Regions from separate parts of the Mycobacterium sp. SP-6446 genome, predicted to be linked through region 1. Evidence: predicted binding sites of a transcription regulator. Region 1 holds the regulator's gene; the other holds the start of a gene.
What was found. Region 1 encodes LexA, which represses DNA repair genes until DNA is damaged. Its sites were predicted from a motif close to CGAACANNTGTTCG; they were not measured.
Positions count from the first base shown of each region.

Region 2: the regulator LexA is predicted to act here: its motif matches at 12,058-12,071, upstream of cofD (2-phospho-L-lactate transferase).

Region 1 is NZ_MBEM01000154.1:24,238-39,419, reverse strand. Features, by position in the region: gene A5736_RS14195 (DMT family transporter) at 70-1,032, shown strand; gene A5736_RS14190 (hypothetical protein) at 1,063-1,752, shown strand; gene miaA (tRNA (adenosine(37)-N6)-dimethylallyltransferase MiaA) at 1,761-2,702, shown strand; gene dapF (diaminopimelate epimerase) at 2,707-3,591, shown strand; gene hflX (GTPase HflX) at 3,638-5,089, shown strand; gene A5736_RS14170 (acyl-CoA dehydrogenase family protein) at 5,180-6,340, shown strand; gene A5736_RS14165 (hypothetical protein) at 6,748-9,033, shown strand; gene lexA (transcriptional repressor LexA) at 9,043-9,747, opposite strand; gene A5736_RS14155 (LysM peptidoglycan-binding domain-containing protein) at 10,075-10,569, shown strand; gene nrdR (transcriptional regulator NrdR) at 10,727-11,206, shown strand; gene A5736_RS14145 (peroxynitrite isomerase) at 11,216-11,701, shown strand; gene A5736_RS14140 (PhzF family phenazine biosynthesis protein) at 11,725-12,411, opposite strand; gene A5736_RS14135 (alpha/beta fold hydrolase) at 12,448-13,479, opposite strand; gene A5736_RS14130 (proteasome assembly chaperone family protein) at 13,513-14,487, opposite strand; gene A5736_RS14125 (serine protease) at 14,694-15,182, shown strand, end outside.
Region 2 is NZ_MBEM01000223.1:30,308-45,489, forward strand. Features, by position in the region: gene ctpC (manganese-exporting P-type ATPase CtpC) at 1-1,609, opposite strand, end outside; gene A5736_RS19845 (DUF1490 family protein) at 1,668-1,943, opposite strand; gene A5736_RS19850 (TIGR03089 family protein) at 2,028-2,726, opposite strand; gene A5736_RS19855 (LCP family protein) at 2,767-4,239, opposite strand; gene rfbD (dTDP-4-dehydrorhamnose reductase) at 4,324-5,229, shown strand; gene A5736_RS19865 (glycosyltransferase family 2 protein) at 5,226-6,131, shown strand; gene A5736_RS19870 (sugar phosphate nucleotidyltransferase) at 6,145-7,224, shown strand; gene A5736_RS19875 (NUDIX hydrolase) at 7,300-7,833, opposite strand; gene A5736_RS19880 (class I SAM-dependent methyltransferase) at 7,830-9,419, opposite strand; gene A5736_RS19885 (coenzyme F420-0:L-glutamate ligase) at 9,430-10,794, opposite strand; gene cofD (2-phospho-L-lactate transferase) at 10,791-11,792, opposite strand; gene A5736_RS19895 (WhiB family transcriptional regulator) at 12,169-12,504, shown strand; gene A5736_RS19900 (metallopeptidase family protein) at 12,544-12,966, opposite strand; gene A5736_RS19905 (DUF3499 domain-containing protein) at 13,165-13,605, shown strand; gene A5736_RS19910 (phosphomannomutase/phosphoglucomutase) at 13,727-15,124, shown strand; gene A5736_RS19915 (TobH protein) at 15,121-15,182, shown strand, end outside.

The DNA of each region.
Region 1 (15,182 bases):
AGTCGAGAACCCGTATGAAACTGCACGTGTACGGAAAGCTTTGGGGGGAGCGCTGGTGAGGGGGTTCCCATGTCCAAAGTGGACGTCGCGGCACTGATTGCCTTGTGCGCGGCGCTGGCCTCCGCGATGGGCGACGTCATCCGGCAGCGATCCGCACACGAAATCACCGACAAACACGTCGGGCATCTCGAGTTGTTCCGTATGTCGTTGCGCGACAAGCGGTGGTGGTTGGGCGGCCTGGCGGCGATCGTCAACTACAGCCTGCAGGCCGGGGCCCTGGCGTGGGGGTCGGTGGTCTTGGTGACCTCGCTACAGGTGACCGCGCTTCTGTTTGCCCTGCCGATCTATGCGCGGCTGACCGGGCACCGGGTCACCCGCTGGGAGTGGATCTGGGCGATCGTGCTGGCCGGTTCTTTGGCGGTGGTCATCATCGTGGGCGACCCGACGGTCGGTCAGCAGCGGGGAGCGCTGTCCCAGTGGATCATCGTGGCTCTGGTCATGGGTCCCATCCTGGTGTTGTGTTTGCTGGGGGCGCGCATCTGGTCCGGTCGCCCGGTCGCGGCCGTGCTGCTGGCCCTGGTGGCGGGTTCGTCGTTGGCGTTGTTCGCGGTGCTGACCAAGGGCCTCGTCGAACTGCTCGAAGAAGGCTTGGGCGCCGCCCTGACTTCGCCGGAGTTCTTTCCGTGGCTAGTGCTGATGCTGGCCGGGATGATTTTCCAGCAGTCGGCCTTTCGTGCCGGGGCGCTGACCGCGTCGTTGCCGACGATGACCGTGGCCAAGCCGCTAGTCGGCGGGGTACTCGGGGTGTTTCTTCTCGGCGAGACGTTCGACGCCCACGGGCCCCAGGCGTTCGTGCTGGTCGCGGCGGTGGCCATGGTGATTGTCGCGACGGTAGCGCTGGCCCGTGGGGAGGCCGCGTCGATCGCGGCGGAGACTGGGCGCGACCTCAAGCGCACCGTGGCTCCCGCGGCGCAGGACGAACCGCCGCAGAGCGATGCGGCCCCGTCGGAGGAAAGCCGCACGATCACCTGACGCGGTCGATCCGTCCGTTAGTTTGGTGGCGTGCTGAGCGCCATCGCGATCATTCCCTCGGCGCCGGTGCTCGTCCCGCAGCTCGCCGGAACGGCCGCCGCCGAATTGGCCGACGCGTCCGCCGCGGTCCTGGCCGCGGCCGCCCTGCTGCCGCCGCGCTGGATCGTCGTCGGGACGGGACGAGCGGACGACGTCCTCGGTCCCGACGGCGTGGGCACCTTCGCGGGCTTCGGCGCCGACGTGCGGGTCCGGCTGTCGCCCCAAACCGCGGCCGAGCGACCGGCCGAGATGCCTCTGTGCGCGCTGCTTGCCGCCTGGGTTCGCGGCCAGGTCCGGCCCGAGGCCAGCGCGCGGGTCCACGTCTACCGCGATGACCACGACGCCGACACCGCGCTGACGCATGGCCGGCAACTACGCGCCGCGATCGACCGGGCGCCCGACCCTGTCGGAGTGTTGGTCATCGCCGACGGCGCCAACACCCTGACACCGAGCGCGCCCGGCGGCTACCACCCCGGCAACGCCGACGCCCAGCTGGCCCTCGACGACGCGTTGGCAACCGGCGATGCCGCCGCATTGACCCGGCTGGCGCCGGAGATCCGGGGCCGGGTCGCCTTCCACGTGCTGGCGGGGCTGGCCGAACCGGGGCCGCGATCGGCCAAGGAGCTCTACCGCGGAGCGCCCTACGGGGTGGGCTACTTCGTCGGCGCCTGGCAGCCGTGAGCCAAGCCGTGCGACCGCTCGCGATCATCGGCCCGACCGGTACCGGCAAGTCGCAGCTGGCGCTCGACGTCGCCGAGCGTCTCAGCGGCGAACTCGCGGTAGAGATCATCAACGCCGACGCGATGCAGCTCTATCGCGGCATGGACATCGGAACCGCCAAGCTGCCCGTCGAGGCCCGCCGCGGCATCCCGCACCACCAGCTCGACGTGCTCGACGTCACCGAGACCGCGACCGTCGCCCGCTACCAGCGGGCCGCCGCCGCTGACATCGACGCGATCGCCGCCCGGGGCGCGCTGCCGGTGGTGGTCGGCGGCTCGATGCTCTACGTCCAGTCGCTGCTCGACGACTGGTCGTTCCCCGCGACCGATCCCGCGGTGCGCGCGCGCTGGGAGCGACGGCTCGCCGAGGAGGGGGTGGGGCCGCTGCACGCCGAGCTGGCCCGGCGCGACCCCGCGGCGGCCGCCGCGATCCTGCCCACCGACGGCCGGCGCACGGTACGGGCGCTCGAAGTGGTGGAGCTCACCGGCCAGCCGTTCGCCGCGTCCGCGCCGCGCATCGGCACTCCGCGCTGGGGCACCGTCATCATCGGATTAGATTGTGACACAACGCTTCTCGACGAGAGATTGGCGCGCCGCACAGATACGATGTTCGAGCAAGGCCTGGTCGACGAGGTACGCGCACTCCTCAAACAGGGCCTGCGCGACGGCGTCACCGCCTCGCGTGCGCTGGGCTACGCCCAAGTACTCGCGGCGCTGGACGCCGGCGGCGCGTCCGACCTGCTGCGCGCGGCGCGCGAACAAACCTACGTCGGCACCCGCCGGTACGTGCGGCGGCAGCGCTCCTGGTTTCGCCGCGACCACCGGGTGCACTGGCTCGAGTCTGAAAAAGGCGAAGCCGACCGCACCCGCGTCGTCGACGAAGCGGTGCGGGCGTGGCGGCACGTATCCTGAGCTGGTGATCTTCGCTAAGGGGCACGGCACGCAAAACGATTTCGTGCTGCTGCCCGACGTCGGCGCCGAACTGGCGCTCACCCCGGAGTCGGTGGCCGCGTTGTGCGACCGGCGCCGCGGATTGGGCGCCGACGGCGTGCTGCGGATCACCACGGCCGACGCGGCCGTGGCCACCGGGGTGCTCGAGCGCCTGCCCGACGGCGTCGGGACGAGCGACTGGTACATGGATTACCGCAACGCCGATGGATCGATCGCTCAGATGTGCGGCAACGGTGTGCGGGTCTTCGCACACTACTTGCGGGTCAGCGGTCTGGAGTCGCGCGATGAGTTCGTCGTGGGATCGCTGGCCGGCCCGCGGCCGGTCACCCTGCACCACGCCGACGCGACCGACGCCGACGTCACCGTCGACATGGGCAAGGCGAACCGGCTGGGCAGCGGCGGCGACGCGTTTGCGGCCGTCGTCGGCGGCCGGCGATTCACCGGGCTGGCGGTCGACGTGGGCAACCCGCACCTGGCGTGCGTGGATCCGCGGCTGACCCCCGACGAGCTCGCCGCGCTGGACGTGGCCGCCCCGGTGCAATTCGACCGCGCGCAATTCCCCGACGGCGTCAATGTCGAAGTCCTCACCCCGGCCGTCGGCGGGGTGACTCACATGCGGGTCCACGAGCGCGGTGTGGGCGAAACCCGATCCTGCGGCACGGGAACGGTCGCCGCCGCGGTCGCCGCGCTGGCCGATGCCGGCGCGGACACCGGGACGCTGACCGTACGGGTGCCGGGCGGCGACGTCACGGTCACCATCACCGACGCCACCAGCTACCTGCGCGGCCCGTCGGTGCTGGTGGCCCGTGGCGAGATCAGCGAGGAATGGTGGCGCGCACAGCAGCGCTAAATCGGGTGCGCGCAACCGATTTAGCGTGCACTATTGCTAATTGCCTATGACTCATCCAGAAACTCCCTTTCACGATCAGCCGGATCTAGAACCCAGCGCGGGCGAGCTCGCCCTCGAAGACCGATCGGCGCTGCGCCGCGTCGCCGGGCTGTCGACCGAACTCGCCGACATCTCCGAGGTCGAGTACCGCCAGCTCCGGCTGGAGCGCGTGGTGCTGGTCGGCGTCTGGACGCAGGGCAGCGCCGCCGACAACCAGGCGAGCCTGGCCGAGCTGGCCGCCCTGGCCGAGACCGCCGGCTCGCTGGTGCTCGAAGGCCTCATCCAGCGCCGCGACAAGCCCGATCCGTCCACCTACATCGGCTCGGGCAAGGCGCAGGAATTGCGCGAGGTCGTCCTGGCGACCGGCGCCGACACCGTCATCTGCGACGGTGAACTGTCACCGGCGCAGCTGACCGCGCTGGAGAAGGCCGTCAAGGTCAAGGTCATCGACCGCACCGCGCTGATCCTCGACATCTTCGCCCAGCACGCCACCAGCCGGGAAGGCAAGGCGCAGGTGTCGCTGGCCCAGATGGAGTACATGCTGCCGCGGCTGCGCGGCTGGGGTGAGTCGATGTCCCGGCAGGCCGGTGGACGCGCCGGCGGCAGCGGCGGCGGCGTGGGTCTGCGCGGTCCCGGTGAGACCAAAATCGAGACGGACCGGCGCCGCATCCGCGAGCGAATGTCCAAGCTGCGCCGCGAGATCAAGGACATGAAGCAGGCTCGCGACACCCAGCGCAGCCGTCGGCTCGGCAGCGACATCCCGTCGATCGCCATCGTCGGATACACCAATGCGGGCAAGTCCAGCCTGCTCAACGCGCTGACCGGGGCCGGGGTGCTGGTGGAGGACGCGTTGTTCGCGACGCTGGAGCCCACCACCCGGCGCGCGGAGTTCGACCCCGGAACCAAATGGGCTCGGCCGTTCGTGCTGACCGACACGGTCGGGTTCGTCAGGCACCTGCCCACCCAGCTGGTCGAGGCGTTTCGCTCCACGCTGGAGGAAGTCGTCGACGCCGACCTGCTGGTGCACGTCGTCGACGGCTCCGACGTCAACCCCTTTGCCCAGATCGATGCGGTACGGCAGGTGATTTCGGAAGTCTTCACCCCCTACACGGCCGACCGCGACGGTGCCCCGCCGCCGGAGCTGTTGGTGGTGAACAAGGTCGATGCCGCAAGCGATCTGACGCTGGCCAAGCTTCGCCACGGGCTGCCCGGGGCGCTGTTCGTGTCCGCGCGCACCGGCGACGGCATCGACGCGCTGCGCCGCCGGATCGCCGAACTCGCGGCGCCCACCGACACCGCCGTCGACGTGGTGATCCCCTACGACCGCGGTGACCTGGTGGCCCGCGTGCACGCCGACGGCCGGGTACAGCAGGCCGAGCACAACTCGCAGGGCACTCGCCTGGTGGCCCGCGTTCCGGTCGCGCTGGCCGCGAGCCTGCGCGAGTTCTCCGCGAAGTAAGCCTCAGCCGGGCCCGGCCGCCCAGCCGCCGACCAACCGTCTGGTTGGTATATCTTGGGCGGCAGAGTCCCCGTCGCCCGGAGGTCAGTTATGAGCAGTGCCATCAAGTACCAGCGCACTCTTTTCGAGCCCGAGCACGATTTGTTCCGCGAGTCCTACCGCGCCTTCCTCGATCGTCACGTCGCGCCGTATCACGACGAATGGGAGAAGGCCAAGATCGTCGACCGCGAAGTGTGGCTCGAGGCCGGCAAACAGGGCTTCCTCGGCATGGCCGTGCCCGAGGAGTACGGCGGCGGCGGCAACCCCGATTTCCGGTACAACACGATCGTCACCGAGGAGACCACGGCCGGGCGCTACAGCGGCATCGGATTCGGCCTGCAAAACGACGTGGTGGCGCCCTACCTGTTGCGCCTGGCCACCGAAGAGCAGAAGCAGCGCTGGCTGCCCAAGTTCTGCAGCGGGGAGTTGATCACGGCGATCGCGATGACCGAGCCGGGCACCGGCAGTGACCTACAGGGCATCAAGACCCGTGCCGTCAAGCACGGCGATCACTACGTGCTCAACGGCTCAAAGACGTTCATCACCAACGGGATCAACTCGGACCTGGTGATCGTGGTGGCGCAGACGGATCCCGAGATGGGCGCGCAGGGCTTTTCGCTGCTCGTCGTCGAGCGCGGCATGAAGGGCTTCGAACGCGGCCGCCACCTGGACAAGATCGGACTGGACGCGCAGGACACCGCCGAGTTGTCGTTCACCGACGTCCATGTTCCTGCCGAAAACCTGCTCGGCGAGGAGGGCAAGGGGTTCATCTACCTCATGCAGAACCTGCCGCAGGAGCGAATCTCGATCGCGATCATGGCGGCCGCCGCGATGGAAGCCGTGCTGAACGACACGGTGCAATACACCAAGGAGCGCAAGGCTTTTGGCAAACCGATCGGCAGCTTCCAGAACAGTCGCTTCGTGCTCGCCGAGCTGGCGACCGAGGCCACCGTGGTGCGCGTCATGGTCGACGAGTTCATCCGGCTGCACCTCGAGGAGAAGCTGACGGCCGAACAGGCCGCGATGGCCAAGTGGTACTCCACCGAGAAGCAGGTGCAGCTGATCGACCGCTGCCTGCAGCTGCACGGCGGATACGGCTACATGCGCGAATACCCGGTCGCGCGTGCCTATCTCGATGCCCGGGTTCAGACGATCTACGGCGGCACGACCGAGATCATGAAGGAGATCATCGGCCGCGGCCTCGGTGTCTAGGCCGGAGGCGGCCGCCGTCGGCGCATCGCGCGGGACGCAATCGCGTTGGCGGCCAACGAAATGTGACCGTGCGGCAAATTGATCTATTTCGCGTATCGCCGTTTTGGCCGGGTAGATTCCGGGTCAATTGACGGCCTCGCGTACCGTCGGCACATGCGTTTGGATGCTGGCCGGTCGCGACATGGGTGCGGTCGCGCATCATTTCGACATCGGAGCGATATCCGTTTTCCCAAAATTCGTGATTTGGCTTCGCATTTTCTGCTCGCTGGAGCAAAGTTATGCGAGCCCGGCGATAATGCGTACCCACGCGGGTTAGTCACTCGCGGTGGGGGTATCACCCGCTCGCAGGGTCTGCAGGATGCGGGAATGGCCACAAACCGGGGCCTATCCGTCGGCTGGGAGGCTTGGTGAACGGGCAGGGAGGTCGATTGCGCAGGCTATTCGGGCGCGCGCTGATCAGCATGGCGGCCGCCGTGGCGGCCGCGGCATTCCTGGCACCCGGAGCCTCGGCATCCCCGATCGGCGACGCCGAGGCGGCCATGATGGCCGCGTGGGAGAAGGCCGGCGGCGACGGTTCACCGCTGGGCGCCCGGAAGGGCGACGTCTACCCGGCCGGTGACGGATTCGTCCTGGACTTCGACGGCGGCAAGATGTTCTACACCACCGACACGGGCGCCAAGTTCGTGTACGGGCCGATCCTGGACAAGTACGAGGCGCTCGGCGGCCCGGTCAACAGCGATCTCGGATTCCCGACCATCAACGAAGTTCCCGGCCTCGCCGGACCCGACAGCCGCGTGGCGACCTTCTCCGCCAGCGACAAGCCCGTGATTTTTTGGACGGCCGAGCACGGCGCGTTCGTCGTGCGCGGCGCGATGAACGCGGCGTGGGACAAACTCGGCAGCTCCGGCGGCGTGCTCGGCGCACCGGCCGGCGATGAAACCTACGACGGCGAGGTCATTTCGCAGAAGTTCAACGGCGGTCAAATCTCCTGGAACCGCAAGACCAAGGACTTCACCACCACCCCGCCGGCATTGGCCGACCAGCTCAAGGGTCTGCAGGTGGCGACCGATCCCACCGCGGCCATCAACATGGCCTGGCGTGCCGCGGGTGGCGCCTCGGGCCCGCTGGGCGCCAAGCAGGGCGGGCAATATCCCATCGGCGGTGACGGAATCGCCCAGAATTTTGCCGGCGGCAAGGTGTTTTTCAGCCCGGCCACCGGCGCAAGCGCTATCGAGAGCGACATTCTGGCCAAGTACGAGTCGGCGGGCGGGCCAGTAGGAAGCGACCTGGGGTTCCCGATCGCCAACGAGTCCGACGGCGGCATTCCCTCCAGCCGGAGTTGCACGTTCGCCGCTGCCGACAAGCCGGTGATCTTCTGGACACGCGAGCACGGCGCGTTCATCGTCCGTGGTGCCATGAAGGCCGCGTGGGACAAGCTTCGCGGTGCCGGCGGGAAGCTGGGCGCGCCGGTCGGCGATCAAGCCGTGGACGGCGACGTGATCTCGCAGAAGTTCACCGGCGGCAAGATCTCGTGGAACCGCGCGAAGAACACGTTCACAACCGAGCCGTCCAACCTGGCGCCGTTGCTCTCCGGCCTGCAGGTGTCGGGGCAGAATCAGCCCAGCGGCGCGGCGATGCCGCCCCACGCCAAGAAGTTCGCCTGGCATTCGTGGTATCTGCTGGTCGTCATTCCGGTCGCGATAGTGCTTGCGCTGCTGGCGTTTCTGCCCTTGGGGTTGCGCCGGCGTCGCGCCCGGCGGGAGGCCGCGGCGGCCGCCGCCTACCAGCACGACCGCGACGTCGACCTCGGCGGCTACGACGCCGTCGCCGACGGGCACTGGGGCCACGACTACGGCCACGAGGACGCTCACGAGGACGCCCGCGTCCACGCCGATGCCGCCACCGACCACTTCCTGTTCGGCGAGCCGCAACCATCCGAAGAGGCGGGCGACGAGTCCGGAGCCCGGGTCAGCTGGTCGCGCGGCGACGAGGCCGCCGCGGAATACGGCGGCGAATGGCCGCCCGCACCCGATGAGGGCGCGGACCGGTCGGGGATCGAGTCGGTGATCGAGTCGGGGATCGAGGAGGAAGACCCCGACGCGGTGGACACCGATTCCATACCCGTCGTGTCAGAGGAGGTTCTCGCCGGATCCGACTACCCCGAGGCCGCCTACCCAGAACCCGCCTACCCCGAGGCCGCCTACCCGGAGGCCGGCTATCCGGAAGAGGACGAACCGGCCTATCTCGACGTTGACGAAGCCCTTGAGGCCGAAGAAGCCGAATATCCGGACGTGGCCGTTCCGCATACCCCAGCGGATGCTGCCCATCCGGAGGACGCCTACCCCGCCGCGGCGCCGGAGCCGGTCGATTCGGACGTCGGGTATCCCGACGTCGCGGTCGCGCACACCGCCCCAGACGTCGCGGCACCGGGCGTCGTCCCCGCCGCCGGGCCGAGGCCTGGGCGGCACGCCGCCGTCGACGCCGAAGAGGTCTCGGGCCCGGCCGGACGCCCGACCATCCACCTGCCGTTGGATGATCCGTATCAGATGCCGGACGGATATCCCATCAAGGCCAGCGCGCGCTTCGGCCTGTACTACACCCCGGAGAGCGAGCTCTACCCGGACACGCTCGCCGAGATCTGGTTGTCCAGCGAAGAAGTCGCGCAGGCCAACGGCTTTACGAAGGCCGACTGACCCCGCTCGCTAAATCTTGCGGATCACCGTGACGACCTTGCCGAGCACGGTCGCCTCGTTGCCGGGGATGGGATCGAATGCGGGATTGTGCGGCATCAGCCACACCTGACCGCCCGCGCGCTTGAACGTCTTGACGGTGGCCTCGCCGTCGAGCATGGCGGCGACGATGTCGCCGTTGTCGGCGACATTCTGCTGCCGCACCACCACCCAGTCGCCGTCACAGATCGCGGCTTCGACCATGGAGTCGCCGACCACCTTGAGCAGGAACAGCGCGCCCTCGCCGACCAATTCGCGGGGCAACGGGAAGACGTCCTCGACCGCCTCTTCCGCAAGGATCGGGCCGCCGGCCGCGATGCGCCCGAGCACGGGGACGAAGGTCGGTTCCGGCAGGGCGTCCGAGCCGGCGACTTCGGTGGCGGGCACCGCCGCCGCCGGGACGTCGTCGACACCGCGGACGTCGACGGCCCGGGGCCGGTTCGGGTCGCGGCGCAGGTACCCCTTGCGCTCCAGGGTGCGCAGTTGGTGAGCCACCGACGACGTCGACGTCAGCCCGACGGCGTCTCCGATTTCCCGGATGCTCGGCGGATAACCGCGGCTGGTCACCGACTCGCGGATGACCTTGAGGATGGTGCGCTGCCGCTCGGTAAGCGATGGATCCACGGAATGCAACCGGCCGGCCGCGCCGGCGGCGGAAGTGTCGTTGCTGTCGCTCATGGCACTGAATGTAGCCCGCGGGCCGCCAAGAATCAAACATGTGTTCGACTGGCGTGTCGCGGCGTCATCGAACCGGGGTCGAACGACTCTAGGGGCGGTGAATTAAGACCCTAAAACGGGTGAATCACACGCGTGTAACTTTCGGGGGGACCGGGTACTTCTCCTGCATGTGAGGGGTGGTGGCCGAGGTTCGGCGACGAACTTGTCGGTACCGGGGTCTAACGTTTGGGTCGTCCGACACGCTTCGCTCAAATGTTCGGGTTTCGAACACACGAGCGACTATAGTCGAACACACGAGCGAGGATTTAGTTGACCGGAGGAATGGACATGACAGTCATCCACACAGTCTCGCCGCGTACCAGCGGCACCCGGCGCCCGGCCAGTGGGCTGGTCGACTGTCCCCGCTACGACGGGGAACGGCTGGTGCGCTCCCGCCGTCCGCGCTCGTCACGGCCGGCCGGCGCGCCCATGCGTTACCACGGCACCGGCGTCGCGATGTCGGTCGCGCCGCATCGCAAGCGTCCCGTCACGCTGCTGACGACGGTCGGGCTGGCCCTGCTCGCCGGGGTGATCACCCTGTGGCTGGGGCTGGTCGCGAACCTCGGGCAGCAGGCCAACGGCGACTCCGGCCCTAAGGCCGCCGCGGTGCCCGACAGGCTGGCCGTCGTGCGGGTCGAAGCCGGGGAGTCCCTGCAAGATGTCGCGCACCGGGTGGCGCCGGACGCGCCGGCTCGCCAGGTGGCCGACCGCATCCGCGAACTCAACGACCTGAACTCGCCCGCGCTGGACGCCGGCCAGACGCTGATCGCGCCGGTCGGCTGACGGCGTGGCGGCGCATTGCGAAAACCGCTCTACGCCAAGGCTGCTCGGCTCCCGCGGAGGTGGACGGATCCTTATCGCGGCGGTATTGGCCCCGGTGGGCGGCGCGCGGGTACGCTCGGAGTGTTCTGCGAGGTATCGGCACGGCGAAGGAGCGGTCATGCACTGTCCGTTCTGCCGGCATCCCGATTCCCGGGTGATCGACTCGCGGGAAACCGATGAAGGCCAGGCGATTCGGCGCCGCCGGTCCTGTCCCGAATGCGGGCGGCGGTTCACCACCGTGGAAACCGCGGTCCTTGCCGTCGTCAAACGCAGCGGCGTGACCGAGCCGTTCAGCCGCGAGAAGGTCATCAAAGGCGTCCGCCGCGCGTGTCAGGGCCGGCAGGTCGACGAGGACGCGCTGAACCTACTGGCCCAGCAGGTGGAAGACGCGGTGCGCGCCGCGGGCTCGCCGGAGGTCCCGAGCCATGAGGTCGGCCTGGCAATCCTGGGGCCGTTGCGCGACCTGGACGAGGTGGCCTACCTGCGATTCGCGTCGGTGTATCGGTCGTTCTCGTCGGCGGAGGATTTCGAGCGCGAGATCGAAGCGCTGCGCGCGCACCGCAACGTGCCGACGGATCCGGAACCGGCCACTCGCTAGGCTGTTTTCATGCCTGCCGACTTGCATCCCAACGTCGCGGCGCTGGCGCCTCTGCTCGGCACCTGGGCCGGTCGAGGCGCCGGAGAATACCCGACGATCCAGCCCTTCGAGTATCTCGAGGAAGTCGTGTTCTCCCATGTGGGCAAACCGTTTCTGGCGTATGCGCAGAAGACCAAAGCGGTGGCCGACGGCAAACCGTTGCACGCCGAGACCGGATACCTTCGGGTGCCGCAGCCGGGTCACGTCGAGCTGGTCCTGGCGCACCCGAGCGGCATCACCGAAATCGAGGTGGGCACGTATTCGGTGACCGGCCAGCGCATCGAGGTGGAGTTGTCCACCACCGACGTCGGGTTGGCCCCGACCGCCAAAGAGGTGTCCGCGCTTGGCCGTTCGTTGCGCATCGACGGCGACGAGCTGTCGTACTCGGTGCGGATGGGTGCCGTCGGGCAACCCATGCAGCATCACCTCGCCGCGGTGTTGCACCGAAAGTCCTGACCGGTCCCGGTGCCAGCCGGAACTCAATTCAGCTGTGTCACACCGTCATTGACGACGCGCCCGGCCACCCGAACCCAGCCCTCGGGGCTCCAGGTCGTCTCGATCATGGAGCCCTTGCCCTGCGTGATGCGCAGGTCCCGGCTGAGGTGGTCGGTGATCCGTATCGCCGCGGAGCCGGTCGCTTCGTCCTCCGGCACACCCAGATTCGCGGCGAACATGCGGGCTCGCAGCGATCCGGCGGTTTGATCGATCCACGCCCACAGGTAGTGGGCGGTGTCGTCGGGATAATCGGCGGGGTCGGCGGCGAGCAGGTCGTCAACCGTATCGAATTCGTGCACGAACAATTCGGGGGCCCACTCCGAGCGTGCGCTGATGACCGTCAGCTCATCCTGGTAGCCGACCTGCACGAGGCCGGCCGGCACCCGCAGCGTGTTGACCGGCATGCCGTTGTCGCGCAGCCACCACGACAGGCCGACGGTCGGATGTCCGGCGAACGGAATTTCGGTTCGCGGGGTGTAGATCGTGGCGTGCGCAGTGGGGGAGCCGGCGGTCGGGAGATCGACGAATATCGTTTCGCTGTAGCCCAATTGGGCGGCCAGCCGTTGCCGGTCGCCGGCGTCGACCTGACTCGCATCGACCACGCCGAGGGGATTGCCGAAGTTGCGGTCGGGATCGGTGAACACCCGCAGCACCGTGACGTCGATACCCATGGCCCGACTGTACGACGCTGGGCAATGCCGCGATTATCAGGTGGCGCTGCGTTCGTCGGAGCCCATGGCGTTGAGGACCGCGACGCGGGTGTCGGCCGGGCCGGAGACGGTTTGCGCGCCGCTGCCCGTGCGGAGCAACTGGCGAAGCGCTGCCTGGTCGTATTCGGCGGGCTCGGTGGTGTCGATGAAGCGCTGGACGACGTCGATGAAGCGGGCCGGGTCGTCGTGGAAGGGGAAATGGCCGGAGCGCTGAAAGATCTCCAGCCGGGAGCCGGGCATCGCGGCGTGTGCCATGCGGGCGTGGCGGACGGGGACCACTACGTCGCGGCTGCCCCAGATGATCTGCACTGGGATGGCCTCGGTCAAATAACATCGGTCCAGCATGGTGACGATCTGCCCGCGCCAGTCCACGACGGCGCGCAGGGTGCGGCTGAACGCCGCCGACGCCGTCGGTTCGGGTAGGTCGTCCAGTATCCGCAGCACGTTGGGCAGGTCACGGCCGAGGTCGGTCGACCCGATCGCCAGGCCCGCCAGACGCCCCGCCAGCTGAACCGCCGGCAGCACCAGGGGCAGCCGCAGTAGGGCCAGGGCTTCGCTGCCCATCGGCAACGACGCGAGCCGGAAGACGACGTTGACATCCTTGGTGACGCCGCCGGCGGCGACCAAAATCAGCCGATCGACCAGATGCGGGAATTGGTAGGCGAATTGCATCGCCACCCCGCCGCCCAGCGAATGACCCACGATGGTGACGCGCTCGATGTCGAGGACGGACAGCAGGTCGCGCATCCCGTTGGCGTAGGCGGCGACCGAGTAGTCGGCTCGCGGCTTGTCCGACTGCCCGTGGCCCAGCAGGTCGGGGGCGATCACGGTAAAACGTTGGGCGAGCTTGGCCTGCACCGTATTCCACGTGGTGGAGTTGTCGCCGATGCCGTGAATCAGCAGCAGGGCCGGGCCCGAGCCGGCGATGCGGAACGCCCGCTTGTAGCCGTGGATGGTTCGGAACTGCAGGGTCGGCGCGGTCACTTCCCGCACCGGGCGAAGATTGCTCTTTCGCTTCCGCTCAGTCATCCGCCCACCTCGTTGTCGGGCCAGTTCTGAGCGTTAGCCCGAGTCGTCGTCGTCGGACTTCTTCTCGGCCTGCTGCGCCAGGAATCGCTCAAACTCTGCGCCAATCTCCTCGCCGCTAGGCAGGTCCTCGTCGCGAGTCAGTAACGACCTGTTTGCCTGAGCGTCGATGAAGGCATCGTACTGGCGCTCGAGCGCGGCCACCACTTGGGCGACTTCCGCGCTGGCCTGCACCTGCTCGTCGATTTTGGCCCGGATTTCCGCGGCCGCTTCGGTCAGCTCCGACAGCGGCAGCTCCAGCGACCCGGACTTGGCCACCTGCTCGAGCAGCGCCTGCGCGGCCGCGGGGTAGTCGGTCTGCGTCAGGTAGTGCGGCACGTGCACGGTGAACCCGACGACCTCGTGGCCATGCTGGGCCATCCGGTACTCGAGCAGGTTGGACGCGCTGCCCGGGACCTGGATCTCGGAGATCCACGGCTGGAAGTCGGCGATCAGTTCCTTGTCGTTGGAGTGCGCGGTCAGCGTGATCGGCCGCGTGTGTGGCACTGCCATCGGGACGGTGCCCAGGCCGATCGTGCGGCGCACGCCCAGTCGCTCGGCCAGCAAGCGCACGGCGGTGACGAAGCGCTCCCACTTCAGATCCGGCTCCATGCCGGCCAGCAACAGGAATGGGGTGCCGACGCTGTCCCGCAACGCGTACAAGCTCAACTCTGGATCGTCGTAATTGGTGAAGTGGTCGGTCTTGAAGGTCATCAGCGGCCGCCGGGAGCGGTAGTCCAGCAATTCGTCGATCGCGAAGGACGCGACCAGCTCGGTGTCCAGGGCGTCCTTCAGGTGCGTGGCGGCCAGGCGTATCGCGTGACCGGCGTCGGAGAACCCTTCCAGCGCGTGCACTAGCACCGGGCCGCGGCCGTCTGACGTCGACAGCTGGGGTCCCGGGAATTCGAGCTCGTACATGCCGGGCTGCCCTCGCTGATAGAGCCCGTCGTCCCGGCTTTGATCGTGGGCCATCGGGGTTGCCTCCTTTCGGGGGTTTCTCCAGGGTGCCTTAAACCAGTGTCCCCCAAATCGATGGGCACCAATTACTGCAACGCTCGGGTGCCGGACCTTAATCTGTGCGGTGCCGTACGCCCCGCGCCGAGCAGGCAAAACTATCAACACACCGTGTCCGCGATGATTGTGCTTGCGAGCGCGTGGTCAGGCATGATTGCACTCAAATGCGCGTGCCGAGGGTGTTGCTGTGTGCGGTGATCGGGGTGGCGGCGTTGCTGACGTCGTGCGACCGGCCCGCCGATCATGCGCGCCCCACCATCACCGTCCCGGTGGCCACCGGCCCGTTGGTGCAGCGGATGAGCCAGCCCCAGCAGAAGGCGGTCGCGGGCCCGGTGGACCCGGACAGGCGCGTCGGCGCGATCTTCATCGACAACGGGCCGCTGCACGTCTGCACGGGTTCCGTCGTGCATTCGACGGGCGGGAACCTGATGATCACGGCGGCGCACTGTTTGGCCGGAGCCGCCAAGATCACCTTCGCGCCCGGCCTCGTCGGCGACGCCCAGCCCGCCGCGGTGTGGAAGGCCGACGCCGTCTACCTGGACCCGCGCTGGACGGCCGGCAAGGATCCACACGCCGATTACGCGATCGCGCGGGTCAGCAACGACGCCGGCACCTCGGTCGAATCACATGTCGGCCTGGCGCTCACGCTGGGT
Region 2 (15,182 bases), on a different contig from region 1:
GCAACTCCTTCAGCACCGCAGCCGCCTCGGGTCGCACCTCGTCGCGCAGGCTGATCAGCCCGACCAGGGTGCCGTCCACCGCGAGCAGCAGCGGGGTCTCCGCCTCGTTTCGCAGCTTGTCGACCCACTCCGAGGCCTTCTTCGACACCTTCACCTTTTCGGCCCGCAGCAGCGATGGGCTGCCCAGCAGCAGCGTCCGGCCGTCGGCCCAGGTCCGCATGCCCAGGCCCACCAGCACCTCGCACTCCTCGTGCGGCGGGATGGTGATGTGGCGTTCCTCGGTCGAGCGGATCACCGCTTCGGCCAGCGGGTGGCGCGAGTGAATCTCCGAGCTGGCCGCATACGCCAGCACCTGCTCGGGCTGCCAATCCTTATGCATTGCAACGATATTCGTCACGACCGGGCGCCCGACGGTCAGGGTCCCGGTCTTGTCGAAGACGATTGCGTCGACCCGGCCGGCCTGCTCCAGGTGGGAGCCGCCCTTGATGAGGATGCCGCGGCGCGCGCCATTGCCGATCGCGGCGCTGATCGCCGTCGGGGTGGCCAGGCCGACCGCGCACGGGCACGCGATCAGCAGCATGGTCATCGCCCGGCGGACGTCACCGGTGATCGCCAGGGTGATCGCCGACACGACGAACGAGGTGGGAACGAAACGGCGAGAGAAGTTTTCGCCGACCGTCTGGATGGGTGCACGGTCGTGCTGCGCCTCCTCGACGCGGGCGATGATGCGGCCGATGGTGGTCTGGTTGCCGACGGCCTCCGCGCGCACCACGAGGCGTCCGCGCACCACGACCGAACCGGCGTGCACGCGCGAGCCCACCACGACGCTGACCGGCAGGGTTTCCCCGGTGATCGCGGATTGGTCGACGACCGCCTCGCCGTCGACCACCTCCCCGTCCACGGGTATCGCGACGTGGTCGTGGACCACCACGTCGTCGCCGATCTCCACGCTGTCGATCGGCACCTGTATCTCGGTGCCCGCGCGCGGGCCCTCGGTGAGCCGGATCCACGCCGTGTCCTGGCTGCCGCGCAGCAGGTCGGAGATGGCCCGCCGGGTCCGGCGCAGCGTCAGATCCTGAAGGTACTCACCGATGTTGAGCAACCACAGCACGGTCAGCGCGACCACGTTCTCGCGCAGGATCAGGCTGGCCACGGTCGCGGCGGACACCAGCGCATCGGTGCCGGCCCTACCGGAACGCAGCGAGCGCAACGCGCCGCGCAGGAACGGGTAGCCGGTGAAGACGGTGACGCCGGTGGCGACCAGCCGGCCACTCGGGCCCAGCAGCGGCGGCCGGGCGAACACGTAGCGGCGCACGCCGAGCAGCGCCAGCGCAGCACCGCCGATGACCATGCGCAGCACGTCGGCGTTGCGGATCTCCGACGAATGCGGTGCCCGGGCCGGGATCAGTTCGGCGGCAACGCGTTCGGCGCCACTGATCGCCGCCAATATTGCGGGGCGGTCGCAGCGCTGGGGCGAATACCACACGACGACCGACCCGGTGCGCGGGTAGGCGTGCACGGTGCGCACGCCGTTCTCTTTGGCGACGGCCTCTTCGACCGCGACCGCGCGCCGCGAGTTGCCGCGGACCCAGCTGACCGAAACCCGCATGCGTCCGGCCGCGTCCGAAAGCACCGCCAGGGCAGGATCGTTCGCCTGTATCAAGCGATCAGTGCTCGTGAGCGTCGCTGATGGACGGGGTGGGCGCCTCCTCGCCGACGCGCTCGCGGGCTTCGGCCATGACGTCGGCGAGCTTGAGGCGGGCCGACTCGGCGGCTTCCTCGGCCTTGCGGGTGCCGCGCAAACCAAGCTCGGCCGCCGACACCGCGGTCTCGTGCAACGGCGCCTTGGCCACGGCCTTGCGCACCACCTCGTAGGCCGTCACGCCGACCAGTCCGGTGAACACCGTCCCGGCCGCCTTTGCCAATAGCCCGAACCCCGCCATTGCCTTACCTCCCTGTCGCCACGGCCTCAGCGCTGCTTTCCCGACCGTAACATCGAAATATTGCGATATCAATATGGATTGGGTTCAGAGGACGCGGGTTACCTTTTCGGTCTCGATCCGGCGCTGCAGAGCCGAGGGATCGGGATTGGCGACCTGCACCAGCGACCCGCCCACGGCCATGATGGCCAGCAGGTGATCCACCAACTCGGCAGGCCCGGGCCACGACGCGGTGGACAGCACGCGATCCTTCGACGTCAAACCGCTTGCCGCCGCGGAACTCTCACAGTCGGTCAGAATTTCTTCGGCGGCCCGGCCGTCCAGTGCGGGACCGGGATGGTGCTCCGGAACTATCTGGTCGCCGTGCACCCGCACCGCGGTCGCATAGTCGGTGACACCGATCGGCAGATCGGGTGCCGCGCGGCCGAACGGATCCAGCGACAGCACCGCCACCTCGGCCCCGGGCTCGACGAGCCCGTCCGCCTCCTGCAGCCGGTCGGCGGTGCACAGCGCCAAGTCAGCCGGGTCGCCCGCGCCGAGCACCGCCTCGGCGCCGATCCACCACACCCCGAACAAGACCGCCGCGGTCTGCCAGTGGGCCGGCAACAGGATCGCGATCCGGCTGGCCGGGCCGGCGCCGAGCTCGTCGCGCAGCAGGTTGCCGGTCTTGGCGGCCCAGTTCGCCAGCGTCACCGCGGACAGCTCGATGCGCTCGCCGGTGGCGTCGTCGTAGTAAGTGATGCGCGGACGGACCGGGTCGGCCCGCAACATCGGATCCAGGATCATCCCAGAAAGTGTTGTTAGCGTCGATTCATGCACCGCTTGGTCAGTTTATGCACTCCGGCTTGTCCGAGCCGGCGGTGAGGATCGGCGAGGGCGCCGGGACATTGGGGTCGGCGGCGGCCGCTTGGTCGGAAAGCTTGGCGGGCATGATCGTTCCGCTGCCGGACAGCCCGGAGCCCGGACCGGTGTAGTCGTTGGCCAGCACCACCTTGACCGCTCCGGGTGCCAGCGACGTATCCGGGACGACCGGCAACCCGCCGAGTTCCTTGGACACCTCCTGCGCGCCCAGGTCGTCGGTCTTGGCGGCCCGCACCTGGCTGCCCTGCACATGCCCGCCGTCGTTGTTGCCCACGGTACCGGTGACAAACCCCTTGGAGCTCAACACATCTGCCACCGCAGCGGCCAGCCCGTTGATGTCGGTGTCGTTGACGACGCTGGCCGTGGTCTTGGCGGGCGTGTACGCGAGCTCCTCGGTCTTGCCCTGAGCCTGATCGTTCAGCAGGCCGGCCACCCAGTCCGCGACCTGGTGTGCGTCCACCCGCACCACGCTTTGCGTGCCGTCGTCACTCCAGCCGGCGCCGTCGAGGACCGGGATGGTGGCGAACGCGACATTGCCCCCGGCCAGCTTCTGCATCTGCTGGACGAAATCCATGACATCCCAGCCCTGGGAGATCACCACGGAGCGCTGGACGGCGGCCTGCAAACGCTTCACCGTCGCCGGGCTGGACAGCGTCTTGCTCGAGATGATCTTGTGGGCCAGCGAGGCCATCACCACCTGCTGACGCACCACGCGGTCCAGGTCGCCGCGCGGCAGCTCGTGGCGCTGGCGGACGAAGCTGAGCGCCTGCGGACCGTCGAGCCTTTGCTGGCCGGCGGGAAAGTCGGCGCCCGAGAGTGGTTCGAACACAGGCTCTTTGAGGCAGACGTCGACGCCGCCGAGCGCGTCGGTGATCAACGCGAACCCGAGCAGCCCGATCTCGGCGTAGTGGTCGACGGTGACCCCGGTGAGGTCGGCGACGGTCTTGATCAGGGCATCGCGGCCGGCCTCGGTGCCCTGCGCCGCGGCTTCGGCGGCGGACGCGCCGGCCTTGACGAGGCTGACCCGCTTGGCCTCCCGGGTCTGGCCGTAGACGCCGTTGATCTTCGTCTTGCCCAATCCGGGGGCGGCGACGTAGGAGTCCCGCGGAATCGAGATCGCGGTGGCCGACTTCCCGTTGTTCGGTATCCGGACCAGGATGATGGTGTCGGTGTTGGTCGCTTCCTCGTCGCCGGCGCGCAGCGTTTCCAGTTCCTCGGCGGACAACGGGTTGCCGTGGGCGTCGGTGCGGCTGTCCATGCCGACCAGCAGGATGTCGATCGCGCCGTCGTCGCCGCCCTTGCCCAGCGAGGGTGCCGACATGTGGAAGATGCCGTCTTCGAAGGACCGAACGTTGTTCCAGGCGACCCCCGTGCCGATGACGACCAGGACGGCCAGGGCAGTGGCAACCGCACGAACCACACGTTGCACAGGCATCACATTAGGTTACTTGTGACACACCCGCTTCTCGGGTAGCCGGCCGCGGCGTGGCCCGGGCTTCTCGGCGCATGCCAGACTCGAGGCATGTCGGGCGGCTCAGGAAGGCTAGTCATCACCGGTGCCGGGGGGCAGCTCGGCAGCCGCCTGGCGGCCCGGGCCGCCGCCCAGGGCCGCGACGTGCTGGCGCTGAGCTCGTCGCAATGGGACATCACCGACCCGGCCGCGGCCGAGCGGATCGTGCGGGACGGCGACGTCGTGCTGAACTGCGCGGCGTACACCGACGTCGACGGTGCCGAGAGCGCCGAGGCGGCCGCGTACGCGGTCAACGCCACCGGCCCGGAACACATCGCCCGGGCCTGCGCGGGCGCCGGCGCCCGACTGATCCACGTCTCCACCGACTTCGTGTTCAACGCCGACCTCGGCCCTGAGGGCGCCGCATCCCGCCCCTTCGAACCCGGCGACGACACCGCGCCGCAGGGCGTATACGCCCGCACCAAGCTCGCCGGGGAACGCGCCGTGCTGGCGGCACTGCCCGACGCGGTCGTGGTGCGCACCGCCTGGGTGTACACCGGCGGCACCGGCCGGGACTTCGTCGCCGTCATGCGCCGGCTGGCCGCCGGGGACGGCCCCGTCGACGTGGTCGACGACCAGGTCGGCTCGCCCACCTACGTCGGCGACCTGGCCGACGCGCTGCTGCAGATCGCCGACGACCGCGTGCCCGGCCCCGTCCTGCACGCCGCCAACGAGGGCGCGGTCTCGCGATTCGAGCTGGCCCGCGCGGTCTTCGAGGAATGCGGCGCCGATCCGGCGCGGGTGCGCCCGGTCAGCAGCGCACACTTTCCACGGCCGGCGCCGCGGCCGAGCTATTCGGCCCTGTCGAGCCGGCAGTCGGCGGCGGCGGGCCTGCGGCCGCTAAGGCACTGGCGTGCAGCGCTTGTCGCGGCGCTGGCGGCCTCGGGCCAGGGATCGACCGATACGCTCTACGCGTGACTGACGTCCTGCCGGTCGTGACGGTGACCTACTCGCCGGGCCCGCACCTGGAGCGGTTCCTGGCCTCGTTGTCGTTGGCCACCGAGCGTCCGGTCAGCGTGGTGCTGGCCGACAACGGCTCCACCGACGGAACGCCGCAGGCCGCCGTCGAGCGCTATCCCAACGTCCGGCTGTTCGATACGGGCGCCAACCTCGGCTACGGGACCGCGATCAATCGCGCCGTCGCCCACCTCGACGAGGTCGGCCAGCCGTGGGTCGACGACTGGGTGATCGTGGCCAACCCCGACGTGCAGTGGGGTCCGGGCAGCATCGACGCGCTGCTGGACGCCGCGACCCGCTGGCCGCGCGCGGGCGCGCTGGGTCCGCTCATTCGGGATCCGGACGGCTCGGTGTATCCGTCGGCGCGGCATCTGCCCAGCCTGATCCGTGGCGGCATGCACGCCGTGGTCGGGCCGTTCTGGAAGCGCAACCCGTGGACGGCCGCATACCGCCAGGAGCGGCTCGAGCCCAGCGAACGGCCAGTGGGCTGGCTGTCGGGCTCGTGCCTGCTGGTGCGCCGGTCGGCGTTCAGCAGCGTCGGCGGCTTCGACGAGCGCTACTTCATGTATATGGAGGACGTCGACCTCGGCGACCGGCTCGGCAAGGCGGGCTGGTCGAGCGTCTACGTCCCGTCGGCGGAAGTCCTGCACCATCGCGGCCACTCCACCGGGCATGACCCGGCCAGCCACCTCGCGGCCCACCACAAGAGCACCTACCTTTTTCTCGCCGACCGACACGCGGGTTGGTTGCGCGCGCCCCTGCGCTGGACATTGCGGGGATCGCTCGCGGTTCGTTCTCGTCTGATGGTGCGCAGTTCACGGCGCACGTCCCGCAGGCAGCGACTGGCAGAAGGGCGGCACTGAGTTGGCTAACCCGTTGGCAGGCAATCAAATCGACGCGGTGGTGCTGGTCGGCGGCAAGGGCACCCGGCTGCGGCCGCTGACCCTGTCGGCGCCTAAGCCGATGCTGCCGACCGCGGGGGTGCCGTTCCTCACCCACCTGTTGTCGCGGATCGCAGCGGCGGGCATCGAGCACGTCATCCTGGGCACGTCGTATCAGGCCGCGGTGTTCGAGGCCGAGTTCGGCGACGGCTCCAAGCTGGGCCTGCAGATCGACTACGTGACCGAGGAGCGCCCCCTGGGCACCGGCGGCGCGATCGCCAACATCGCCGGCCAGCTGCGGCACGACACCGTGATGGTGTTCAACGGCGACGTGCTCTCCGGCGCCGACCTGGGCCAGCTGCTGGATTTCCACCGGACCAACTCCGCCGACGTCAGCCTGCACCTGGTGCGGGTGGGCGACCCGCGGGCCTACGGCTGTGTGACCACCGACGAGCGGAACCGGGTCGTCGCTTTTGTCGAGAAGTCGGAGGATCCGCCGACCGATCAGATCAGCGCGGGCACCTATGTGTTCGAACGCCACATCATCGACCGGATTCCGCGCGGCCGCGAGGTTTCGGTCGAACGCGAGGTGTTCCCCTCGCTGCTGGCCGACCCGGACGTCAAGGTGTGCGGCTACGTCGACGCCACGTACTGGCGCGACATGGGCACCCCGGAAGACTTCGTGCGCGGATCGTCGGATCTGGTGCGCGGCATCGCCCCGTCGCCGGCCCTGCACGGCCACCGCGGCGAGCAGTTGGTGCACGACGGCGCGGCGGTGTCGCCCGGCGCGCTGTTGATCGGCGGCACCGTCGTCGGCCGTGGCGCCGAGATCGGCCCGGGTGTGCGGCTGGACGGCGCGGTGATCTTCGACGGCGTCAAGGTCGAGGCGGGCAGCGTGATCGAGCGTTCGATCCTCGGCTTCGGTGTTCGCGTCGGTCCGCGGGCGCTGATCCGCGACGGCGTGATCGGCGACGGCGCCGACATCGGCGCGCGCTGCGAGTTGCTGCGCGGCGCCCGGGTCTGGCCGGGCATCTCCATTCCCGACGGCGGCATTCGCTACTCGTCCGACGTCTAGGTTTCCCTTGTGCGCCGAACGTGCGTCTGGCCGCACGCTCGGCGTCGAATGTGCGGCTAGCCGCACGCTGGGCGGTTAATGAGTCGCGCGGGCGACGAGGTAGGCCAGCGCGTGGTCGGTACCGTCCGGCAACGCGTCGGCGGGCCACCACTGCAGGTCGTCCGACTCCTCGCTGATCGCGATCTGCGCGCCGGGCGGCGCTTGCGCGACGAATTGCAGGTCGAGGTGCCGCGTCGGCACGCCCAGCGAGCACACCACGGGGTGCACATGCACCGCGGCCAGCTCGGGCGCGATGCGCAGGCCGGCGATGCCCGATTCCTCGGTGGCCTCGCGCAGCGCCGCGGACACGATGTCGGGGTCCTCCTCGTCGCAGTGCCCGCCGAGTTGCACCCAGCGGCCGACGCGGGGGTGCAGGGTCAACAGCACCCGGGTGCCGCTGTCGTCGAGGACCAACGTCGACGCGGTGACGTGTCCGGGCACGCACTCCCGACGGCAGGCGTCGGCATGGCCGTGCACGAACGCCAGCACGGCGTGCCGCAACGAGTCCTGTCCCGGATCGGGCGCCCGCCACTCGGTGAGAATCGAGAGCGCGGAGTCCCGAACGCTCACCGGGAGCCTCGCTTGCTCCGGCGAGCGCGCAGCGCCGCCCATGCCGACCGGCACTGCGCCACCACATCCGGCGACCAGCCGAGCCCGTCGATCAGGACTCGACGGTCCACCAGGTCGAGTGCCTTGTCGATCTCGTTGGCCTTCAACAAAAGGTCGACGTCGCAGGCGAGTTCGGCGCCGGCGTAGGCCGGCGGGGGAATGGGCAGCTGCTCGGCTTCCCGCGGCTCCAACTCCAAAATCCCTCCGCCGTAGCTGCGGCCCATGATCTCGGCGAAGGCAAACGTCGCGCTGTTGTGGAACACGGCGGCAACCGCGCACGCGTCTATCTGGGAGTGGACGTGTGGGGCGAGCCGGAGCCGATGCACGGTGTCGGTGCTCGTCGCCGCGACGGCGTTGACGGTCAGCCGTGGCGCGCTGTGGATCTGGCGCAGCATGAAGAGGTCGGGAATCCACAACGACGGCGTGCCCCACCAGGGCGTGCGGATCGAGCACTTGTAGCCGCGGTGCACGCCGGCCGCCTCACCCGCGGCGATGTGCGCGAGCAGGGCGGGATCGCTCGGATCGCGGGGAGCGTCGAGCAACCAGGTCCGGTGTCCGGCCGCGAGATCGCTTGCGCGGCAGTCGGTGTCGTATACCAGGCCGGTGAGCTGCGCGCTGCGCGAAACGAGCGGGACGCAGTGCGGGGTGAGTGCGAGTTCGCGGGCTTGCGCATCGGTGAGGGTGAAGAAGCTGTTGCGCCCGGTCACGACGCCGACGTCCACGTCGGCCACAGAGCCGAGCCGGGTCAGGGTGTCGGATCCCTTGAGCGTGCGCAGCAGCCGGATCGCCGCGGGGTCCAGAAAATACTTGGTCCACTTCTCCTTTTCGTGCAACAGCGCCGGGGCCGACTCGACGTCAAGCTCGGCATCGGCCAGGGCTTCGGCGTCTCTGAGATGGACCGTGCGTATCCGCGCCGGCCCGGAACCGACGACGCCGCAGAACAATACGACCTCCTGCAGGATCCCGTCGAACACCAACCGCTCGAATGTCAGCAGCGTGATCGCAGAGAACCGGCTCAGCAGAAAGTCGCGCAACTGCGCGGCGTAGCCGACTTGAAGCAACTCGGCGGGAAGGACGAGGCCCACGCGCCCGCCGTCGCGCACCAGCACGGTGGCGGCGACGACGAAGGGCACCCAGGCGTTGGTCAACCTGCTGGGGCGCAGGCGCTCGCGCCGCATGAGCTCCAGAGCCGGCTCCCGCTGATCGGATGCCCAGTTGCCGAACCGGATGTAGGGCGGGTTTCCCGCGACCCCGTCCCAGTCGGCGGCCTCGGTATTCGCGAGCCAGGTGAACAGGTTTTCGGTGTCGACTGGAGCGAACTGCCGCGCCTTGACCGCCTCGCCCGCGACGAGTTCGACGCCCTGTGCCCGGGCGCCGAGCGCGGCGAGCTCGCGCAGGATTCGGCCGTCGCCGCAGGACGGTTCCACGATGCGCGGGCCGGCTTCCCGCACCCAGCGGGCCAGGAACCGGGCCACCGGGGCCGGGGTGTAGTAGCCGCCGCGAACCTTGTCGGCCGAGGCCGCCGCCTTGCCCGCGAACGTCGTCATCGGCCCAGTATCACTTGCGGATCAACAGATCCCCGGCGTCCGGCGCCGCGTCGCGCAATCCGGTCGGCTCCGCGGGGTAGCCGATCGCGATGGCGCCCAACGGCTCCCAATCGGACGGCAGCTCGAGCTCGGCGCGGACCAGGTCGGCGGCGAAGATCGTCGAGCCGATCCAGCAGCTGCCCAGCCCGCGCACCGCCAGCGCGACCAGCAGCGCCTGCACGGCCGCGCCGACGGCGACCGTGAACATCGTGTGCTCGGCGCCGGTGCGGTTGGCATCGGGATAGCTGTGCGCGCCGTCGGGGACCAACATCGGGATGACGACCTCGGGTGCGTCGTAAAGGATCTGGCCGCGGGCAACCCGGCGTTCGATCGAGTCCGCGGGCCGGCCGTCGCCGGCAAGGTCGGCGCGCCACTTGTCCTTCATCCGGTCCAATAGCCGGGCCCGGGTGGCCGGAGTCCGCAGCCACACGAACCGCACCGGGCGGGTGTGGTGGGGGGCCGGCGCGGTGAGGGCCTCGGCGACGGCGGCCTCCACCAGGTTTGGCGGCACCGGCTCGCCGCTGAACCGGCGCACCGATCGGCGCAACAGTTGGGCCTGCCGACGACCCAACTCGATCGCTTCGGCGGTACCGAGCCAGAACAGGTCTTCCTCGCCGGGGCGCAGCAGCTGCCGGGCGGTGGTGCCGTCGTCGGACACGACGCGCTTGGGTAGCCCGCGCACCACGGCCACCGGAACGGCGGTCAGTTTGCCCTTGACCAGGTCGGCGGCGGCCGCGATCTCGTCGGCGATCGCGATCTCGGTGACGATCAGTTCGTTGCCGTGCTGGTCGACGGCCCCCGAATAGCCGTGCAGCACAGTCAGACCCGCCGCGCCGACGGCCGCATCGGTCTGACCGTTGCGCCAGGCGCGGCCCATCGTGTCGGTGATGACCACGGCGACGTCGACGCCGAGCCGCTCGCGCAGGCCGGCGCGCAGCGCGGCAGCGCTGGCGTCGGGGTCGACGGGCAGCAGCGCGAGCTCGTCGCCGCCGACGTTGGAACCGTCCACGCCCGCGGCGGCCTGCACCAGCCCGAGCCGGTTCTCGGTGATCAGGGTCCGGCCCTTGCGTGCGAGCACGCGGACCGCCTCGTCGTCGACCAGCTTGCGCCGCAGCCGATCGCGCTCCTCGGCGTCCCGCGGCGCCTGCACCAGCCGGCCCTCGCACTTGGACACGACCTTGCTGGTGACCACCGCGACGTCGCCGTCGCGCAGCCAGGGCGCCGCGGCGGCCAGCGCCGCGCTCAGGTCGTCGCCGGGCCGGAACTCGGGGAGCCCGGGCACGGGCAGGATCTCGATCGCCGCGGCGGTGCCATGCTCTTTTGAACGGTCGGTCACGCCGTCACGCCCGCAAGGTCCAGCCCGGCGCCGACCATTTCGGCCGTCGCCTGCGGGTCGGTCATCAACAGCGGCACCGAGCGCACCGCGATCCCCTCGATGTCGGCCTGGTCGCCCTCGTGCACCAGCCAGCAATCCAGTATGCCGGTGTCGCGACGCGCCCCGTAGTGCCGGCCGACCGCTTCCGCGGTGGATTCGACCCCGATCACGGAAAGGCACGCATCGGCCATGCCGCGCAACGGCTTTCCGCCGATGATCGGCGAATAGCCGACGACCGGGGCGCTGGCTCCCCGCAGCGCGCCGCGGATGCCCGGGACGGCCAGGATGGCGCCGACGCTGACCACCGGGTTGGACGGCGCCAGCAGGATGACGTCCGCGTCGCCGATGGCGGTGACCGCTTCGGTTGCGGCGCTGGCCTTTTCGGCGCCGACGAAGGCGAAGCTGTGGGTCGGCACCCGCGCCCGGTAGCGCACCCACCACTCCTGGAAGTGGATCGCGCGGCGGCTGCCGTCCGCCGGATCGGTGATCACCACGTGTGTCTCGCAACGGTCGTCGGTGGCCGGCAGCAATCGTGCGCCGGGTTGCCAGCGGTCGCACAGCGCCGTGGTGATCTGCGACAGCGGGTAGCCCGCCTGCAGCATCTGGGTGCGCACCAAGTGGGTGGCAAGATCGCGGTCGCCGAGTTCGAACCAGTCCGGCTGCACGCCATAACGCGCCAATTCCTCTTTGGCATGCCAGGTTTCGTCGCGGTGACCCCAACCCCGTTGTGGATCGACGCCTCCACCTAAGGTATACATGCAGGTGTCCAAATCCGGGCAGACACGTAAGCCATGGATCCACGCGTCATCACCGATGTTGACGATCGCGGTTAGCTCGTGGCTGGTGGTTTCAGCATCGGGGCGCTGTTGCGCCGCGAACTGACCCAGGCCGAGCAGCTGCTGGACGCCAAGCAGGAACCGGGCGCCACCGACCCCACCGACCAGCACGGTGACCTTCACACCGCACGACAGTACCGGCCGGCGACGCACGGCATGCCGGCCACCAAGTGGGCCATAAAAGCCCATTTCGACCAGCACAATTGGGAAACTTGGGACAGTTGTGACCGACACGCCGAGCGTCAATAACAACAGAAACGCCGAAATTTGATCACGAGATGATATGGAAATGCGCCGAAGTGCTTGACCGGGCAGCTCAACCCGTGTCTAATCACATCAGTGTCATTTCCCGGTTGGCCGGCCGGTTCCGGTGTCGCAGACCGAGATTCGATCACTTGTTCGAATTGTCTGTACATCAGAACAGTGGCAACAAATCACTCTCTCAAAATCAACCTGAGGAGGCGGACGACGCATGTCTTATGAACACCTTCGGGGCGTTATGACAAGCACACCGCACACCACCATTGGTGCGACGCCGGCGCCAATTGCGCGTCCGCACCTGACCGTGGTTCCCGATGCCCCAGTGGCATTCGAACCCGAGCCCCTGCCGCCGACCGCCGATCAATGGCAGGACCGCGCGCTGTGCGCGCAAACCGATCCAGAGGCCTTCTTTCCCGAGAAGGGTGGTTCCACCCGCGAGGCCAAGAAGATCTGCCTGGGTTGCGAGGTGCGTCATGAGTGCCTGGAATACGCCCTGGCGCATGACGAACGCTTCGGCATCTGGGGTGGTCTGTCCGAGCGCGAGCGCCGTCGCCTCAAGCGCGGCATCATCTGACCCGCTTCAGACCCGCCCCAAATCTGACCCCGCCCAGCGTCATTCGTCGTCGATCGTCGGGTCGATGACCGAGGGTTCCACGTCCAGATAGATGGCCACCTGAGCAACCAGGATTTCGTGCAGCAACTCGCCAAGTTCGACGGTGTCCTTCGCCCGTCTCTCGATCGGCTTGCGGAACAACACAATTCGCGCGCGTGTCGCATTGCCGCGGACGTCGACGCCCGCCGGTATCAAGCGGGCCAGTGCGATCGGCCCATCGGCGATGACCTCGGGCGGCCACTGCACACTCTCCGGGTCCTTGGCGGTGATACGCGGGATCTCATCGACGGCCACGTCGAGCTCCGACACCCGGTCTTGCCAGCGCCGCTCGATGGGTTCGTATGCCTCGAGCACCGCCATGTCGAACCGCTCGGCGCGGCTGCGCCATCCCGGTACCGTCGGCGGCAACAGCGGACCGCGCATATCGCGGCCCCGCCGCGTGGCCCGGTGTGCAGCCGAGCGGCCCCCCGACGGGCCCTGAGACCAGCCACCGCGCGGGGAGCTGCGCGAATCGCCGCGGGAATCATTCACTGGGCCCGATGGTAACGGTTGAACATCGGGGGTCGAACGGTTGCGCGTGTCCGGCGCTTCCGCGGCGTTTGTCCACGATAGCCTTTCGTCGTGAACGTTCCCCGTCGCTGTTGCCGGCCCGGGTGTCCGCACTATGCCGTGGCGACCTTGACGTTCGTCTACTCGGACTCGACGGCAGTGGTAGGCCCGCTCGCCACCGCGCGCGAACCGCATTCCTGGGATCTGTGCGTCGGCCATGCCGGCCGGATCACCGCGCCGCGCGGCTGGGAACTGGTGCGCCACGCCGGCCCGCTGCCCAATCCCGATGAGGACGACCTGGTGGCGCTGGCGGACGCGGTGCGCGAGGTCCCGGGCGGTGGCGGGGTGCCCTATGGCGGCGCAACCGCGATGAACGGCTTCTCCGCCGACCCGGCTCTGCGCCCCGCCGGGGCCCATGCCACCGCGCCCAGCGGCGGTCTGCTCGCGCCGCCCGAGCAGCGTTCCGGACGCCGCCGCGGGCATCTGCGCGTGCTGCCCGACCCCAGTGACTAGCCGCGATTAACACCGGCGACTAGCACCGCGCACCGTTTGGACCCGTAACCTTGGCGGGCCGATAGGCTGGCTGCCAAGAGTCCAAGAAGAGTCCAAGCAAGTAGTCGTCAGGAGCCTCCGCATGTCCCGGCCCGCCGCGGCTATCCGCCGTGTCATCAAGGCTTACGACGTACGCGGGCTGGTGGGCGAGGAGATCGACGATTCGTTGGTCGCCGACGTCGGCGCCGCGTTCGCCAGGTTGATGCGCGCCGACGGGGCGCAGCGGGTGGTCATCGGCCGCGACATGCGGGATAGCTCGCCGTCGCTCGCCGCGGCCTTCGCGGCCGGGGTCAACAGCCAGGGCCTCGACGTCGTGCGCATCGGTTTGTCGTCCACCGATCAGCTCTATTTCGCTTCGGGATTGTTGGACTGCCCCGGCGCGATGTTCACCGCGAGCCACAACCCGGCGGCCTACAACGGCATCAAGCTCTGCCGGGCGGGGGCCAAACCCGTCGGCGCGGACACCGGGCTCCAGGTGATCAGCGGCGAAGTGATCGCCGGAGTACCGACGTATGACGGGCCGCCGGGCGATATCTCCGATCGGGACGTGCTCGCGGACTACGGCGAGTTTTTGCGCTCACTGGTGAACACCTCGGGGCTGCGTCCATTGCGGGTGGCGGTGGACGCCGGCAACGGCATGGCCGGGCACACCGCGCCCGCCGTGCTGGGCGCGATCGACTCGATCACGTTGTTGCCGTTGTACTTCGAGCTCGACGGTTCGTTCCCCAATCACGAGGCCAATCCGCTCGACCCGGCGAACCTGGTGGACCTGCAGCGCTACGTGCGCGAGACCGGCGCCGATATTGGGCTGGCCTTCGATGGCGACGCCGATCGCTGCTTCGTGGTCGACGAACGCGGGATGCCGGTTTCGCCGTCGACGGTGACCAGCCTGGTGGCCGCCCGCGAGCTGGGTCGCGAGATCGGCGCCACCGTTATCCACAACGTGATCACCTCGCGCGCCGTGTCCGAATTGGTCACCGAGCGCGGCGGCACCCCACTGCGCTCGCGGGTCGGGCATTCCTACATCAAAGGATTGATGGCCGAGACCGGCGCGATTTTCGGCGGCGAGCACTCGGCGCACTACTACTTCCGCGACTTCTGGGGCGCCGATTCCGGGATGCTGGCGGCGCTTTACGTGCTGGCCGCCCTCGGCGAGCAGCATCGGCCGCTGTCGGAGTTGACCGCCGACTACCAGCGCTACGAATCGTCGGGCGAGATCAACTTCAAAGTCGACGACGCGTCGCGGTGCGTGGACGCCGTGCTGAAGTCGTTCGGCAGCCGGATTCACTCGATCGACCACCTGGACGGGGTGACCGTGGATTTGGGCGACGGCAGCTGGTTCAACCTGCGCAGCTCCAACACCGAGCCGCTGCTGCGGCTCAACGTGGAGGGCCGCAGCACCGAGGACGTCGACGCGGTGGTTCAACAGGTCAGCGCCGAGATCGCCGCCGAAACCCAAACCCCAGAGGCCGCCCGGTGAACGCCACCGGAGCAATCGATCTCGAGGACACCGACGGCCTGCTCGGCGCCGACCGGGC